DNA from 2 places in the Blautia wexlerae DSM 19850 genome. Region 2 is predicted to be linked to the other one. Evidence: riboswitches for the same ligand, from Rfam matches in the RefSeq annotation. Region 2 holds a riboswitch; the other holds the start of a gene.
What was found. A riboswitch is a leader RNA that binds a small molecule or an ion and turns the genes downstream of it on or off. The one in region 2 is predicted to bind ZMP and ZTP.

Region 1 (7,464 bases), 640 kb from region 2:
GAAGCAGAAGAAACAACAAAATCCGGAATCGTTCTTCCGGGACAGGCACAGGAGAAACCACAGCAGGCAGAAGTTGTAGCTGTAGGACCTGGCGGAGTTGTTGACGGCAAAGAAGTAAAAATGGAAGTAGCTGTAGGTGATAAAGTTATCTACTCCAAATATTCAGGAACAGAAGTAAAGATGGATGGCACAGAATACATTATCGTAAAACAGAATGATATTCTTGCAATTGTTAAATAAGCAATATCAAAATAGAAAACATAAATGAAGATACTTATAAGATAATATTTACAGGATGTAACATGAAATACCGGCTAAGTATCAGAAAGAATTCATAGAGATCAAAATTTGAATCAGGAGGTCATATTATCATGGCAAAAGAAATTAAATTCGGCGCAGAAGCCAGAGCAGCTCTTGAAGCTGGTGTAAATAAATTAGCTGATACAGTAAGAGTAACATTAGGACCGAAAGGAAGAAACGTAGTTCTTGACAAACCATACGGTGCTCCGCTTATCACAAACGACGGTGTTACAATCGCAAAAGAAATTGAACTGGAAGACGGATTTGAAAACATGGGCGCACAGCTGATCAAAGAAGTTGCTTCCAAAACAAACGATGTAGCAGGTGATGGTACAACAACAGCTACTGTTCTTGCACAGGCTATGGTTCACGAAGGAATGAGAAACCTGGCAGCAGGCGCTAACCCGATCATCCTCAGAAAAGGAATGAAGAAAGCTACAGATGTAGCTGTAGAAGCAATCAAGAACATGAGCCAGACAATCAGCGGCAAGAAACAGATCGCAAACGTTGCATCTATTTCCGCAAGCGATGAGACTGTTGGACAGTTAGTAGCAGATGCTATGGAAAAAGTTTCCAAAGATGGCGTTATCACAGTAGAAGAATCCAAGACAATGCACACAGAACTTGACCTTGTAGAAGGTATGCAGTTCGATCGTGGATATGTATCCGCATATATGTCAACAGATATGGAAAAAATGGAAGCAAATCTGGAAGATCCATATATCCTGATCACAGACAAGAAGATCAGCAACATCCAGGAAATCCTTCCATTACTGGAGCAGATCGTAAAAGTTGGTGCGAAACTTCTTATCATTGCTGAAGATGTAGAGGGTGAAGCTCTTACAACTCTGATCGTAAACAAATTAAGAGGAACCTTCCAGGTAGTAGCTGTCAAAGCTCCGGGATATGGTGACAGAAGAAAAGAAATGCTTCAGGATATCGCAATCCTTACAGGCGGCCAGGTAATCTCCGAAGAAGTTGGTCTGGAACTGAAAGACGCAACTATGGAGCAGTTAGGACGTGCAAAATCTGTTAAAGTTGCAAAAGAGAACACAGTTATCGTTGACGGTATGGGTGACAAAGATGCAATCGCAAACCGTGTTGCTCAGATCCGTGGACAGATTGAAGAAACAAAATCTGAATTTGATAAAGAAAAATTACAGGAAAGACTTGCAAAACTGGCTGGCGGCGTAGCTGTTATCCGTGTTGGTGCTTCCACTGAGACAGAAATGAAAGAAGCTAAGCTTCGCCTGGAAGATGCTCTTGCAGCTACAAGAGCAGCAGTAGAAGAAGGTATCATCGCAGGTGGCGGATCTGCTTACATCCACGCATCCAAAGAAGTTGCAAAACTTGCAGCAACTCTGGAAGGTGACGAGAAGACAGGTGCAAATATCATCCTGAAAGCTCTGGAAGCTCCTCTGTTCCGTATTTCTGCAAATGCAGGACTTGAAGGTTCCGTAATCATCAACAAAGTAAGAGAATCCGAACCAGGAATCGGTTTCGATGCTCTGAATGAAAGATATGTAGACATGGTAAGCGAAGGCATCCTTGACCCTGCAAAGGTTACAAGAAGCGCTCTTCAGAACGCTACAAGCGTTGCTTCTACATTACTTACAACAGAATCTGCTGTTGCAATTATTAAAGAAGACACACCTGCACCGGCTGCTAACCCGGGAATGGGAATGATGTAATCTTTAATAAACGATAAAATTATACCGCAGTATGCTTATAGCAATTCTCTGAAATAATGCATCTTAATCCAGCCCATCAGAGTGTGAAATCCTGCGTCAGATATCTTTGCCATGTGTCAGCACGCCTGCAGATATCTTCCTTGTCTTTCGCACTCTGCTGAACTGTCTTAAATGCATTATTTACGAGGATTGCTATAGATAAAAACAGCGCAGGCGGAAATATGTGAAACGGAACCGTCGTCATAGACGATGGTTCCGTTTTGTGATATAATGCAGAAAAACAGCATGATGAATAAAATATAATTGTTAAATATGCTGTGCAAAAAAAGCTGCTTTCAACAGCTGAACAAATGAAAAGGAGACGAAACAATGGGCGACTTGTATTCAGAATTACTGGTAAAGAAAGATAAGACGGCTAAAGACAGCCTGCTCAAATACGGTCTGATCGTTTTGACAGTGCTGGCAGTATTTGCCGGACTTATCATCACACCGCTGGCACTGATCATTGCCGTAGCGCTTGGAATTGCATGCTATTTTGTAATCCCGAAAACAGATGTAGAATATGAATATCTGTTTATCAATGGCGATTTTGACATCGACATGATCATGTCAAAGACAAAAAGAAAGAAAGTAAAGAGCTTCAAATTATCAGAAGCAGATCTGGCAGCACCGCTGGATTCCCACAGAATGGACTATTACAACGGAAACCAGAACATGAAAGTACTGGACTTTTCATCAGGAAATCCGGAGCATAAACGCTTTGGTGTTATCACAAGACTGGACGGAAATTTATGCAAGATCATCCTGGAACCGGATGAGTCACTTGCACAGGCTATGAAAAATTCAGCACCGAGCAAAGTTTTTTTGGATTGACATAGAATCTGATTTTTGTTACACTTGTTGAAAATAAAAGGACCAGTTGCTGGTTCCTTTTTACATTACAATAGTAATTTAATTTCATATACGCAAGGGAGGAAATGCAATGGGTACTATCATTGGTGAAGGCATTACTTTTGATGACGTGCTGTTAGTTCCGGCATATTCAAAGGTAATTCCGAATCAGGTAGATGTCACAACTTACTTAACAAAGAAGGTTAAACTGAACATTCCTATGATGAGTGCAGGAATGGATACAGTAACCGAGCATCGCATGGCGATCGCCATGGCGAGACAGGGTGGTATTGGTATTATTCATAAGAATATGTCCATTGAAGCGCAGGCAGAAGAGGTAGACAAGGTAAAACGTTCTGAGAACGGTGTTATCACAGATCCTTTCTATTTATCTCCTGAACATACACTTAAGGACGCAGATGAGTTAATGGCAAAGTTCCGTATCTCCGGTGTGCCGATCACAGAGGGCAGAAAACTGGTCGGAATCATTACCAATCGTGATCTGAAGTTTGAGACAGATTTCAGCAAGAAGATTAAAGAGTGCATGACTTCTGAGGGACTGATTACAGCCAAAGAGGGAATTACACTGGAAGATGCCAAGAAGATTCTGGCAAAATCACGTAAAGAGAAATTACCCATTGTAGATGATGACTTTAACTTAAAAGGCTTAATTACTATTAAAGATATTGAGAAACAGATCAAATATCCTCTGGCTGCAAAGGATGAGCAGGGACGTCTTCTCTGCGGTGCTGCGGTAGGAATCACTGCTAATGTACTTGCACGTGTTGATGCACTTGTAAAGGCATCTGTAGACGTGATCGTAATTGATTCTGCACATGGACATTCAGAGAACATTCTGAAGGCTGTACGCGAGATCAAGGCAGCATATCCGGAACTGCAGGTGATCGCAGGTAACGTAGCAACAGGTGCTGCGACAAAGGCTCTGATCGAGGCCGGTGTAGATGCAGTTAAGGTTGGTATCGGACCTGGATCTATCTGTACCACACGAGTTGTTGCAGGTATCGGTGTTCCGCAGATCACTGCTGTTATGGACTGCTACGAAGCTGCAAAAGAATATGGAATCCCGATTATTGCAGACGGTGGTATCAAGTATTCCGGAGATGTCACAAAGGCAATCGCAGCCGGTGCGAATGTCTGCATGATGGGAAGCATGTTTGCAGGATGCGACGAGAGCCCGGGAACATTCGAACTGTATCAGGGCAGAAAATATAAAGTATACCGCGGTATGGGATCTATCGCAGCTATGGAGAACGGAAGTAAAGACCGTTACTTCCAGGAGAATGCGAAGAAACTTGTTCCGGAAGGCGTAGAAGGACGTGTTGCTTACAAAGGACATGTTGAGGATACTGTATTCCAGCTCATGGGCGGTCTCCGTTCCGGTATGGGATATTGTGGAGCAGAAACTATTGAGAAGCTTAAAGAAACAGGCAGATTCATCAAGATTTCTGCTGCATCTCTTAAGGAATCTCATCCACATGATATTCATATCACAAAAGAAGCTCCGAACTATAGCGTAGATGACAAATAATAAATTTCAGGTGTAATATATGCCCCGGCTGGCTGCTGATGGAAAGAAATAAGATTTCCAGGCATGCCGGCCGGGGTATTTTTGCAGGGAGTAAAATCCCGTAAGAGAAGGTAAAAATGCAAAAGCATATAAACAAAAAGAAAAAAACAGATACCAGAACAGGGAAAACTGCAGTAAAAAAGAAAAACAGCAGGTCGAAAAGACGAAAGAGCAGCAGAGTAAGGCAGAGAAATCAGAGAATTCTTATGAGCCTTATGCTGCTCGTGATCATAGTTCTGAGTGGGTGGATCATAATAAATCGGGCCAGTGAAAATGGATGGAGTATTGGGGACTTTTTACATAATTCTGACACGATGATTTCTGATGCGGAACAGTCAGGAACAGATAATGCGGATTCTTCAGGCGGACCGGAACAATGGCAAAAAGAAGGGGCGCCGTACATAGATGTGGAACTGCTGACGCCGAATGAATATTCCAGACCGCAGATTCCCATTGAGAGTGTACAGTATATTGCCATTCATTATACTGCAAATCCGGGGGCAACAGCCATTGCAAACAGGAACTACTTTGAGAATCTGGCGACTACTCATGACACAAAGGTGAGCAGTCATTTTGTGGTGGGGCTGGATGGGGAAGTGGTGCAGTGTATTCCTACGTCAGAGATGTCCTATGCGACGAACTCACGTAATGTAGATACTTTGTCCATCGAGTGCTGTCATCCGGATGAGACGGGGAAATTTAATGAGGCAACTTATGATTCGGCAGTGAAGCTTTCTGCGTGGTTGTGCGTGCGGTTTGGGCTTACATCAGAGAACGTGATCCGGCATTATGATGTTACCGGAAAAAACTGTCCGAAATATTATGTGGAGAATCCGGATGCATGGATACAGATGAAATCGGATATTGCGGTGCAGATTGATGTTGATTATGGTTTGCAGGATGTTCAGTAAAACGAAAATTCAGCACAGTACAAAAAAATTTGCCTTGAAATCTACAAAGAAGTATTGTACTATAATAACAACGTGTGATTTTTTTTCACAACAGTGCCTGCATGACTGGCGGAAGTAGGATTACCTACAGGGAGTGCAGCGAGTATATGAGCCGACCGCCTGGGCAGCCTGGAAATTATTCAATGAATAAATAGGTTTCCCAGGCTTTTTTTAACCTTATTTTTAACGAAAAGGAGAAAAATTATGGAAATGTTATCACTGGAAAAAGAACTGAAAGAGAATTCCTATCCTGGCAGAGGAATTGTGATTGGACGTTCCGCAGACGGTAAGAAAGCAGTGACAGCTTATTTCATCATGGGCAGAAGCGAGAACAGCAGAAACAGAGTATTTGTAGAGGATGGTGAGGGAATCCGTACCCAGGCATTTGATCCGTCCAAACTTACAGATCCGAGTCTGATCATCTATGCACCTGTACGTGTACTGGGAAACAAAACAATCGTAACTAACGGAGATCAGACAGATACCATTTATGAGGGAATGGATCATCAGCTTACTTTTGAGCAGTCCTTAAGAAGCAGAGAATTCGAGCCGGACGGTCCGAACTATACACCTCGTATCTCCGGTGTTATGCACGTAGAGAACGGAAAATTCAACTATGCAATGTCAATTCTCAAGAGCAACAACGGAAATCCGGATGCATGTAACAGATACACATTTGCATACGAGAATGCCATTGCAGGAGAGGGACATTTCATCCATACTTATAAATGTGACGGAAATCCACTTCCAAGCTTTGAAGGCGAACCGAAATTGGTAGCAATTCCGGATGATATGGATGAGTTTGCAGAACTTCTCTGGAACAGCCTGAACGAAGATAACAAAGTATCTCTGTTTGTAAGATATATTGATATTGAGACAGGTAAGTACGAAAGCAAGATCATTAATAAGAATAAATAATAGTCACTTACTGAGTACAGATAGTGCTCATAGATTATTGTGAACATAAGACGATGCTTTCGCAGTAAGAAATTATTTACAGGAATTAATTTTAAAATACTTATTTGGTTCATACGGAGGATTTATATAATGAAAGAATTCGAATTAAAATATGGCTGTAACCCGAATCAGAAACCTGCAAAAATTTATATGGCAGACGGATCTGAGCTTCCGGTAAAGATCCTTTCCGGAAGACCGGGATATATCAATTTCCTGGATGCTTTTAATGGCTGGCAGCTGGTATCCAATCTGAAGAAAGCAACAGGACTTCCTGCAGCTACATCTTTTAAACATGTATCTCCTGCCGGTGCTGCTGTAGGACTTCCTCTTACAGAGACTCTGGCAAAGATCTACTGGGTAAATGATATGGACTGGAAGAATTTTTCACCATTAGCATGCGCTTATGCAAGAGCTCGCGGTGCTGACAGAATGTCCTCTTTTGGTGATTTTATTTCTCTTTCTGATGTGTGTGATAAAGATACAGCACTTCTGATCAAGAGAGAGGTATCTGACGGTGTTATTGCACCTGGATACACAGAGGAAGCACTGGAGATCCTGAAGCAGAAGAAAAAAGGAAACTACAATGTGATCCAGATCGATGAGAACTTTGTACCGGCTCCGCTGGAACACAAAGAAGTATTTGGTGTAACTTTTGAGCAGGGCCGTCAGGAGCTTGAGATCGATGATGCAATGCTTTCCAATATTGTGACAGAGAATAAAGAGCTTACAGAGGAAGCAAAACGAGATATGAAGATTTCTCTGATCATCCTGAAATATACACAGTCCAACTCTGTATGTTTCGTAAAAGATGGACAGGCTATCGGTGTTGGTGCAGGACAGCAGTCACGTGTACATTGTACAAGACTTGCAGGACAGAAGGCAGACAACTGGTTCCTTCGCCAGTGCCCGAAAGTGCTGAATCTGCCATTTAAAGATACAATTTCACGTGCGGAACGTGACAATGCCATTGATGTTTATATCGGGGATGAATATATGGATGTACTTGCTGATGGTATGTGGGAGAAAACTTTCACGGAGAAACCGGAAGTATTTACAAAAGAAGAGAAACGTGCATGGCTGGATCAGA
Region 2 (7,464 bases):
AGGAGATTCTTCAGACAAAGGATTTCGCAGCAGAGCAGGCTCCAATTCAGAAGCTGGGAGAGAATCATGTATTCTTCCTTCCATATTTGATGGGAGAACGTTCACCTCATAATAATCCTGATGCAAGAGGTGTATTCTTCGGAATGTCCATGGACAGCACAAGAGCAGACATGACACAGGCTGTTCTGGAAGGTGTTGCCTTTGGTCTTCGTGATTCCCTGGAAGTTGCAAGAAACCTTGGAATCAAGATTGAGAGAACCAAGATCTGCGGTGGTGGAGCTAAGAGCCCACTGTGGAAGAAGATCATTGCAAACGTTATGAACCTGAAGGTTGATGTTCTGGAGAACGAAGAAGGACCGTCCATGGGTGGAGCTATGCTGGCAGCAGTAGGCTGTGGTGCTTACCCGGATGTAGAAACCATCGGTAAGAAATTTGCCAAAGTTGTTGATACGGTAGAACCGGATCCTGAACTGGTTGCAAAATATGAAGAGAGATATCAGAAGTTCAGAACTCTGTATCCGGCGATGAAGCCATTGTTCTAATCGAATATCTGCCTGACATACTGGGGTTGTTGTGCTTATTTAGCACAACAACCCCATTTTGACGTACATCTGATGATGACCAATCACCATAGCCTATTTGATTATGACATATCAGGAAAAGGGCAGCTTCAGGAATTCTTCCATGGCTCTGCTGATATAGCGGCCTTTCTTCCAGTAAAAAAACACAGTGCGTTTACTGCTCTGACCGGGCAGCTTATAAAAAACAAGTTCTGAATTTGTTGGAACTCTGGAGAGCAGAAGATCCCCGATGAAAGTGATACCCATTCCCAAACATGCAATATTATAGGCAGTCATCTGCTGATCCAGGCGAAATACTACAGAAGGCGAAAAGTGATTTTCCTGACAAATGGTAAGTGCACGCTTACCGGTATCATTATCTGAACGAAGAATAATAAATGGTTCGTTCTCGAATTTGTTTAATGGAACAGAAGGAATATGAGAAGAACGGAACTGCCCGTTCCGGATTTCCTCAATAGGAATCTGATATTCCTGCAGTCTGGTATTTACTGAATAATTTTTGGGAACCGCTAGAAGAAGTTGTTCTTTCTGGTAGATATAATGTTCAAAAATCTGGTTATCCAGAATACAGTTATCAATTACCAGATCTAACTTTCCGGCCTGGAGAAACTGGGATAGCTTTGCTGTACTTTCTTCTACAAGAGAAATTTGAACATGGGGGAATTTTTGGGAAAAATCAGCAATAAGGGGAGGCAGAATCCACGAAGAAAAAAAGTTACTGCCACCTACATTAAGAGTTCCTGTTTTGAGATTTCCCAGATCCAGTAGGTAGTTTTCGAGATTATTTTCAATATCCATGACTTTTTCAACAGCCTGTATATAATGTTTTCCAACTTCAGTTAACTGCAAAGGTTTGGTACTTCGATCAAAAATAGGATAGCCAATACGGTTTTCCACACGTTTTACATTGGCGCTTAAAGAAGGCTGCGAAATGAAAAGAGCAGCAGCAGCTTTGGAAAAGCTTTTTTCCTTGTAGACCTCATAGATGTATTCCATTCCCTGAAACATATAAACTCCTCCAATATATAATTTAAACACTATATATTTTATAAAAATATATGTATTTGATTATATTATAGCAGAGATATATAATGAGGGCAAATACATGGGAGGGCGAATAACTATGAAAAAAACAGACTATCGTGTAGAAAGGGATTCTATTGGTGTAAAGGATATTCCGGAAGATGTATATTATGGAGTACAATCCTTACGTGCGGCTGAAAATTTCCACATTACGGGGCTGAATATGCATCCGGAAATTATTAACAGTCTTGCATACATAAAAAAAGCAGCAGCGATAACCAATTGTGAGGTGGGGCTTCTTGAGAAGAAAAAAGCACAGGCGATTGTCCAGGCATGTGATGAAATTGTTTCAGGAAAATTCCATAATGAATTTATTGTGGATCCTGTTCAGGGAGGAGCTGGCACATCTTTAAATATGAATGCCAATGAAGTAATTGCAAATCGCGCGATTGAGATACTGGGAGGAAAAAAGGGCGATTATACAATTATAAATCCTAACGATGATGTGAATTGTGGACAGTCTACCAATGACGTTATTCCTACTGCCGGTAAAATGACTTCTCTTCGTTTGTTGCAGAATCTGAAAAAACAGCTTCTTCGCCTCTATGATGCTCTTAATGAAAAAGCTACAGAGTTTGATCACATAATAAAAATGGGGCGTACACAGATGCAGGATGCAGTACCAATTCGTCTGGGACAGGAATTTAAGGCATATTCGGTAGCAATCATGCGTGATATCCACAGAATGGATAAAGCAATGGATGAAATGCGGACTCTTAATATGGGAGGTACTGCTATTGGAACAGGAATTAATGCAGATGAGGGCTATCTGAGAAGAATTGTTCCAAATCTCACTGAAATATCGGGAATGGACTTTATACAGGCTTTTGATCTGATTGATTCCACTCAGAATCTGGATCCATTTGTAGCCGTTTCCGGTGCTGTGAAAGCATGTGCGGTAACTCTTTCCAAAATGTCAAATGATCTCCGTCTGATGTCCTCCGGTCCACGTACTGGTTTTGGGGAGATTAATCTTCCGGCAAAACAGAATGGTTCCTCTATTATGCCAGGTAAAGTTAATCCGGTTATTCCTGAAGTAGTGAATCAGGTTGCTTTTAATATTATTGGTAATGATGTTACCATTACCATGGCTGCAGAGGCTGGTCAGCTGGAATTAAATGCGTTTGAGCCGATTATTTTCTATTGCATGTTCCAGTCTATCGATACTCTTGGCTATGCAGTCCAGACATTGGTGGATAATTGTATTGTAGGAATTACGGCAAATGAAGAAAGATGCCGTTATCTGGTAGAAAACAGTGTAGGTATTATCACTGCAATCAGCCCCCATCTTGGATATCAGAAGGCTGCGGATATTGCAAAAAAGGCAATTAAGACAGGTGAATCTGTAAGAAGTCTGATTCTGAAAGAAAAGCTTATGGACGAGGATGAACTTAATCGCATTCTGGATCCGATCCATATGACGGAACCTGGTATTTCCGGAAAAGATTATCTTATAAAAAAATAAAGAAAAAAACAGGCGGGAAAATCTTCCCGCCTGTAAAATCGTCTGGACACATATCATATATAAATATGATTTTTATATTTTTGAATTATTCGATTGATTTCAACTGGATTAGAACAGACCTGTGATCTTACCTGTCTCGTCTACATCGATTCTCTCAGCAGCCGGAACTTTAGGAAGACCTGGCATTGTCATGATCTCGCCTGTAAGAGCTACGATGAATCCTGCACCAGCGGAAATCTTCAGGTTACGTACTGTAACTTCGAAGTCAGTAGGAGCACCCAGTTTGGTCTGGTCATCTGTTAAGCTGTACTGAGTCTTAGCTACACAGATCGGGCAGTTGCCGAATCCAAGAGCTTCTAACTGTTTCGCCTGTTTCTGAGCGTTAGCTGTCAGAACTACTTTCTTACCGCCATATACTTTCTGAACGATCTGGTTCAGTTTGTCTTCGATAGAACCTTCCAGTTCATATGCATAGGAGAAGTCGTTTGGTTCTTCAACAAGACGGATAACTTCTTCTGCAAGTTTGATTCCGCCTTCGCCGCCTTTTGCCCATACTTCAGAAAGAGCAACGTTAACGCCCAGTTCTTTACATTTAGCTTCTACAAAGTCAAGCTCTGCTTTTGTATCTGTAGGGAATGCGTTGATAGCAACAACACATGGAAGTTTGTATACGTTTTTGATGTTGGAAACGTGTTTTAACAGGTTCGGGATACCTTTTTCAAGAGCTTCCAGGTTTTCATTGTTAAGGTCAGCTTTAGCAACGCCGCCGTTGTATTTCAGGGCACGTACTGTAGCTACGATTACAACTGCGCTTGGTTTTAAACCAGCCATACGGCATTTGATATCAAGGAATTTCTCAGCACCAAGGTCAGCACCGAAACCAGCTTCTGTGATTGCATAATCAGCAAGCTTCATAGCCATCTTTGTAGCTGTTACAGAGTTACATCCATGAGCGATGTTTGCGAATGGTCCGCCATGTACGATTGCAGGAACGTGTTCCAGAGTCTGTACAAGGTTTGGTTTCAGAGCATCTTTTAACAGGGCTGTCATAGCGCCTTCTGCGTGAAGGTCACCTGCTGTTACAGGTTTCTGCTCGGAAACTTTTCCGTATGTATATCCGATGATGATCTTGGATAATCTTTCTTTCAGGTCTTTGATGTCGCTTGCAAGACAGAGAACTGCCATGATTTCAGATGCAACTGTGATGTCGTATCCGTCTTCACGAGGCATACCGTTTGTTCTTCCGCCAAGGCCGTCTACTACGTTACGAAGCTGACGGTCGTTCATATCCACACATCTTCTCCATGTGATCTTACGTGGGTCAATGTTTAATGCGTTGCCCTGGAAGATATGGTTATCGATCATAGCTGCCAGTAAGTTGTTAGCTGCGCCGATTGCATGGAAGTCACCTGTGAAGTGAAGGTTGATGTCTTCCATAGGAACAACCTGTGCATATCCGCCGCCTGCTGCACCGCCTTTAACACCGAATACCGGTCCTAAGGATGGCTCACGAAGAGCTACCATAACACTCTTGCCAAGTCTCTGCATACCATCTGCAAGACCTACAGTAGTAGTAGTTTTACCTTCTCCTGCAGGAGTTGGGTTGATAGCTGTAACGAGGATTAATTTTCCGTCCTTCTTATCGCTTTCTTTCAGAAGATTGTAGTCGATTTTTGCTTTGTATTTTCCGTACTGCTCCAGATATTTGTCGTCAATACCTGCTTTTTCTGCAATCTGAGTAATTGGAAGCATCTCGCATTCCTGTGCAATTTCAATGTCTGATTTGAATCCCATAATTGTTTTTCTCCTTTCGTTTCCGCATAACATGAAAAACTTCTGTTGCTGTTCACTCCGCGATCAGCAACAATTATTAATTGAAAGAAGTATTGGCCGATCTGCCTGGTATTCCTGATTTCTGCCCTGAAAGTTATAAAAAAAGGCCAGTATCTGAATATTTCAAATACTGCCCAGACGGTCGGCTCCCACAAACCTCCGACTCCACGTGGTTTGCACTCCACTCTTTCCGTCAGTACTCGAAGGTTCTTTCAATTGATGAATACAATATATCATTTTGAGAAAAAAATGTCAAGAAAATTTTTGTTGAAACGTCAAAAAATGTGAGTAAACTGGATAAAAGTTGTGCAAATTGATAAGAGAAGAGAATCGTAATCCCTGGTAATGAAAGAAAATACGTTTTCTCAAGGGAAGAAATTGTTAAAAAATAGACACAGTTTTCCCTGATAAATGAAGAAAATATAAAAAGCGGGTAAAGCTAGAGCGTGTCTGAAAAATCATTCCCGCAATCTGCACGCCCCCACTTTGCGGGATATTTCACCCGAATTCAGTTGCCGTAGCCCGCTACGGCGCCCTCATCCGGGCAAAATATCCCACAAATTGTGACGCACATCTTGCAGAAAGCCTTTTTCAGACACGCTCTAGTGCAAAATATGGAAAATGGAATTGACAACAGTTCAGAAGATATGTTATTCTCATCTTTAGTATGAAAAGACACTATCGTTTTCATGCAAATATTTGCTCACATTCAGAGACAGTTTCTGAATGTTAAGCCATACGGACAGGCGGGGCAGTTGCCGGGTGGGAGACACCACATTATTGATTGAGTTAGAAGCTCAAATTTTATAAGTTGATTACTTTATAATAATCAGTGCGTAAGCACACATCATCTTGTGAAACGGTCAATAAGAGCATAGCATATATTTGCCAGCGATTGAAGACGACAGCAGTCATGAATATTTCAGAATACGGGAACAGGCACAGGATACAGACGGATTTATACGGGAAATCCGGTCAGTATATAAAGAGACAGAGCCTGAGAAATTCTATAGATCATGAGAGAAGCAGATGGTGAATGAACTTATCTGCTTCTTTTTTTGTGCAGATATAGCAAATATAAAGGATATGGTTGGAGATAAACGTTTTGCGAGGATGTGTCTCACATGCGTTCGACTTGAATATATAGAGAAATAATTGAATCATTGTGCCGGTTTGAGGCAGTATACAATTGCTGAATGATAGAACTGTATTTGCCGGTACATGACGACAGGAAAAGAGGAACATGTCAAATGGATTATGAAAGACAACAGCATGCGCCCATATATGAAGCACTGGAACGTTTCCGAAAGAAGAGAGTCGTTCCCTTTGATGTGCCGGGACATAAAAGAGGAAGAGGAAATCCGGAGCTTGCACAGTTGCTGGGAGAGAAATGTGTGGGGCTGGATGTTAATTCTATGAAGCCGCTGGACAATCTCTGCCACCCGGTTTCGGTGATCAGAGAAGCGGAGGAGCTTGCAGCAGATGCTTTTGGCGCAGCGCATGCATTCCTTATGGTAGGAGGAACCACATCTGCAGTGCAGAGCATGATCCTGTCTGTCTGCAAGGCAGGGGATAAGATCATTCTGCCGCGAAATGTACATAAAAGTGCCATCAATGCCCTGGTACTGTGCGGTGCAATTCCGGTTTATGTAAACCCGGAGGTGAATGCGCAGCTGGGCATTTCCCTTGGCATGGAAGTCAGTCAGGTGGAGAAGGCTATGGATGAGAATCCGGATGCGGTGGCAGTTCTTGTAAATAACCCTACCTATTATGGAATTTGTTCGGATCTGCGGACTATCGTAAAGAAGGCTCATGCAAGAGGAATGAAGGTGCTGGCAGATGAGGCTCATGGAACCCATCTTTATTTCGGCAGAAACCTTCCTGTATCCGGAATGGCGGCAGGTGCTGACATGGCGGCAGTTTCCATGCACAAATCCGGCGGAAGTCTGACACAGAGTTCGCTGCTGCTTTTGAATAAGAGTATGAATGCAGAGAAAGTGCGCCAGATCATCAATCTGACTCAGACCACAAGCGCTTCTTATCTTCTGTTGTCCAGTCTGGATATCTCCAGAAGAAATCTGGCACTCAGAGGAGAGGAATCCTTTGAAAAGGTTGCAGGGATGGCGCAGTATGCCAGAGAGGAGATCAATGAGATCGGCGGTTATTATGCATATGGTATGGATCTGATCAATGGAACCAGTGTTTTTGATTTTGATGTTACAAAACTCTCCATTTATACACTGGGAAATGGGCTGGCAGGTATTGAAGTTTATGATCTTCTCAGAGATGAATATGATATTCAGATCGAGTTTGGAGATATCTGTAATATTCTGGCTTACATTTCCATTGGAGACAGGCTTCAGGATATTGAGAGGCTGGTAGGGGCATTGGCTGATATTGAACGTCTGTATAAGAAGGACAGCACAGGTATGCTTTCCGGGGAATATATCGCACCTGCAGTGGTGGCGTCTCCACAGCAGGCATTTTATGCGGAGAAAGAAT

Region 1: another riboswitch for ZMP and ZTP. It lies ahead of NQ550_RS05000 (IMP cyclohydrolase); the one in region 2 lies ahead of NQ550_RS02045 (formate--tetrahydrofolate ligase).

Annotation. Positions count from the first base shown of each region.
Region 1 covers NZ_CP102267.1:1,078,524-1,085,987, forward strand. Annotated here, with positions in the region: gene groES (co-chaperone GroES) at 1-240, shown strand, start outside; gene groL (chaperonin GroEL) at 372-1,991, shown strand; gene NQ550_RS04985 (DUF6106 family protein) at 2,361-2,864, shown strand; gene guaB (IMP dehydrogenase) at 2,974-4,431, shown strand; gene NQ550_RS04995 (peptidoglycan recognition protein family protein) at 4,677-5,381, shown strand; ZMP/ZTP riboswitch at 5,473-5,553, shown strand; gene NQ550_RS05000 (IMP cyclohydrolase) at 5,625-6,338, shown strand; gene NQ550_RS05005 (phosphoribosylaminoimidazolecarboxamide formyltransferase) at 6,468-7,464, shown strand, end outside.
Region 2 covers NZ_CP102267.1:441,050-448,513, forward strand. Annotated here, with positions in the region: gene xylB (xylulokinase) at 1-542, shown strand, start outside; gene NQ550_RS02035 (LysR family transcriptional regulator) at 654-1,589, opposite strand; gene NQ550_RS02040 (aspartate ammonia-lyase) at 1,687-3,129, shown strand; gene NQ550_RS02045 (formate--tetrahydrofolate ligase) at 3,238-4,923, opposite strand; ZMP/ZTP riboswitch at 5,088-5,173, opposite strand; gene NQ550_RS22365 (hypothetical protein) at 5,344-5,424, opposite strand; gene NQ550_RS22370 (DUF6783 domain-containing protein) at 5,471-5,524, opposite strand; gene NQ550_RS22375 (DUF6783 domain-containing protein) at 5,501-5,593, shown strand; gene NQ550_RS02050 (aminotransferase class I/II-fold pyridoxal phosphate-dependent enzyme) at 6,213-7,464, shown strand, end outside.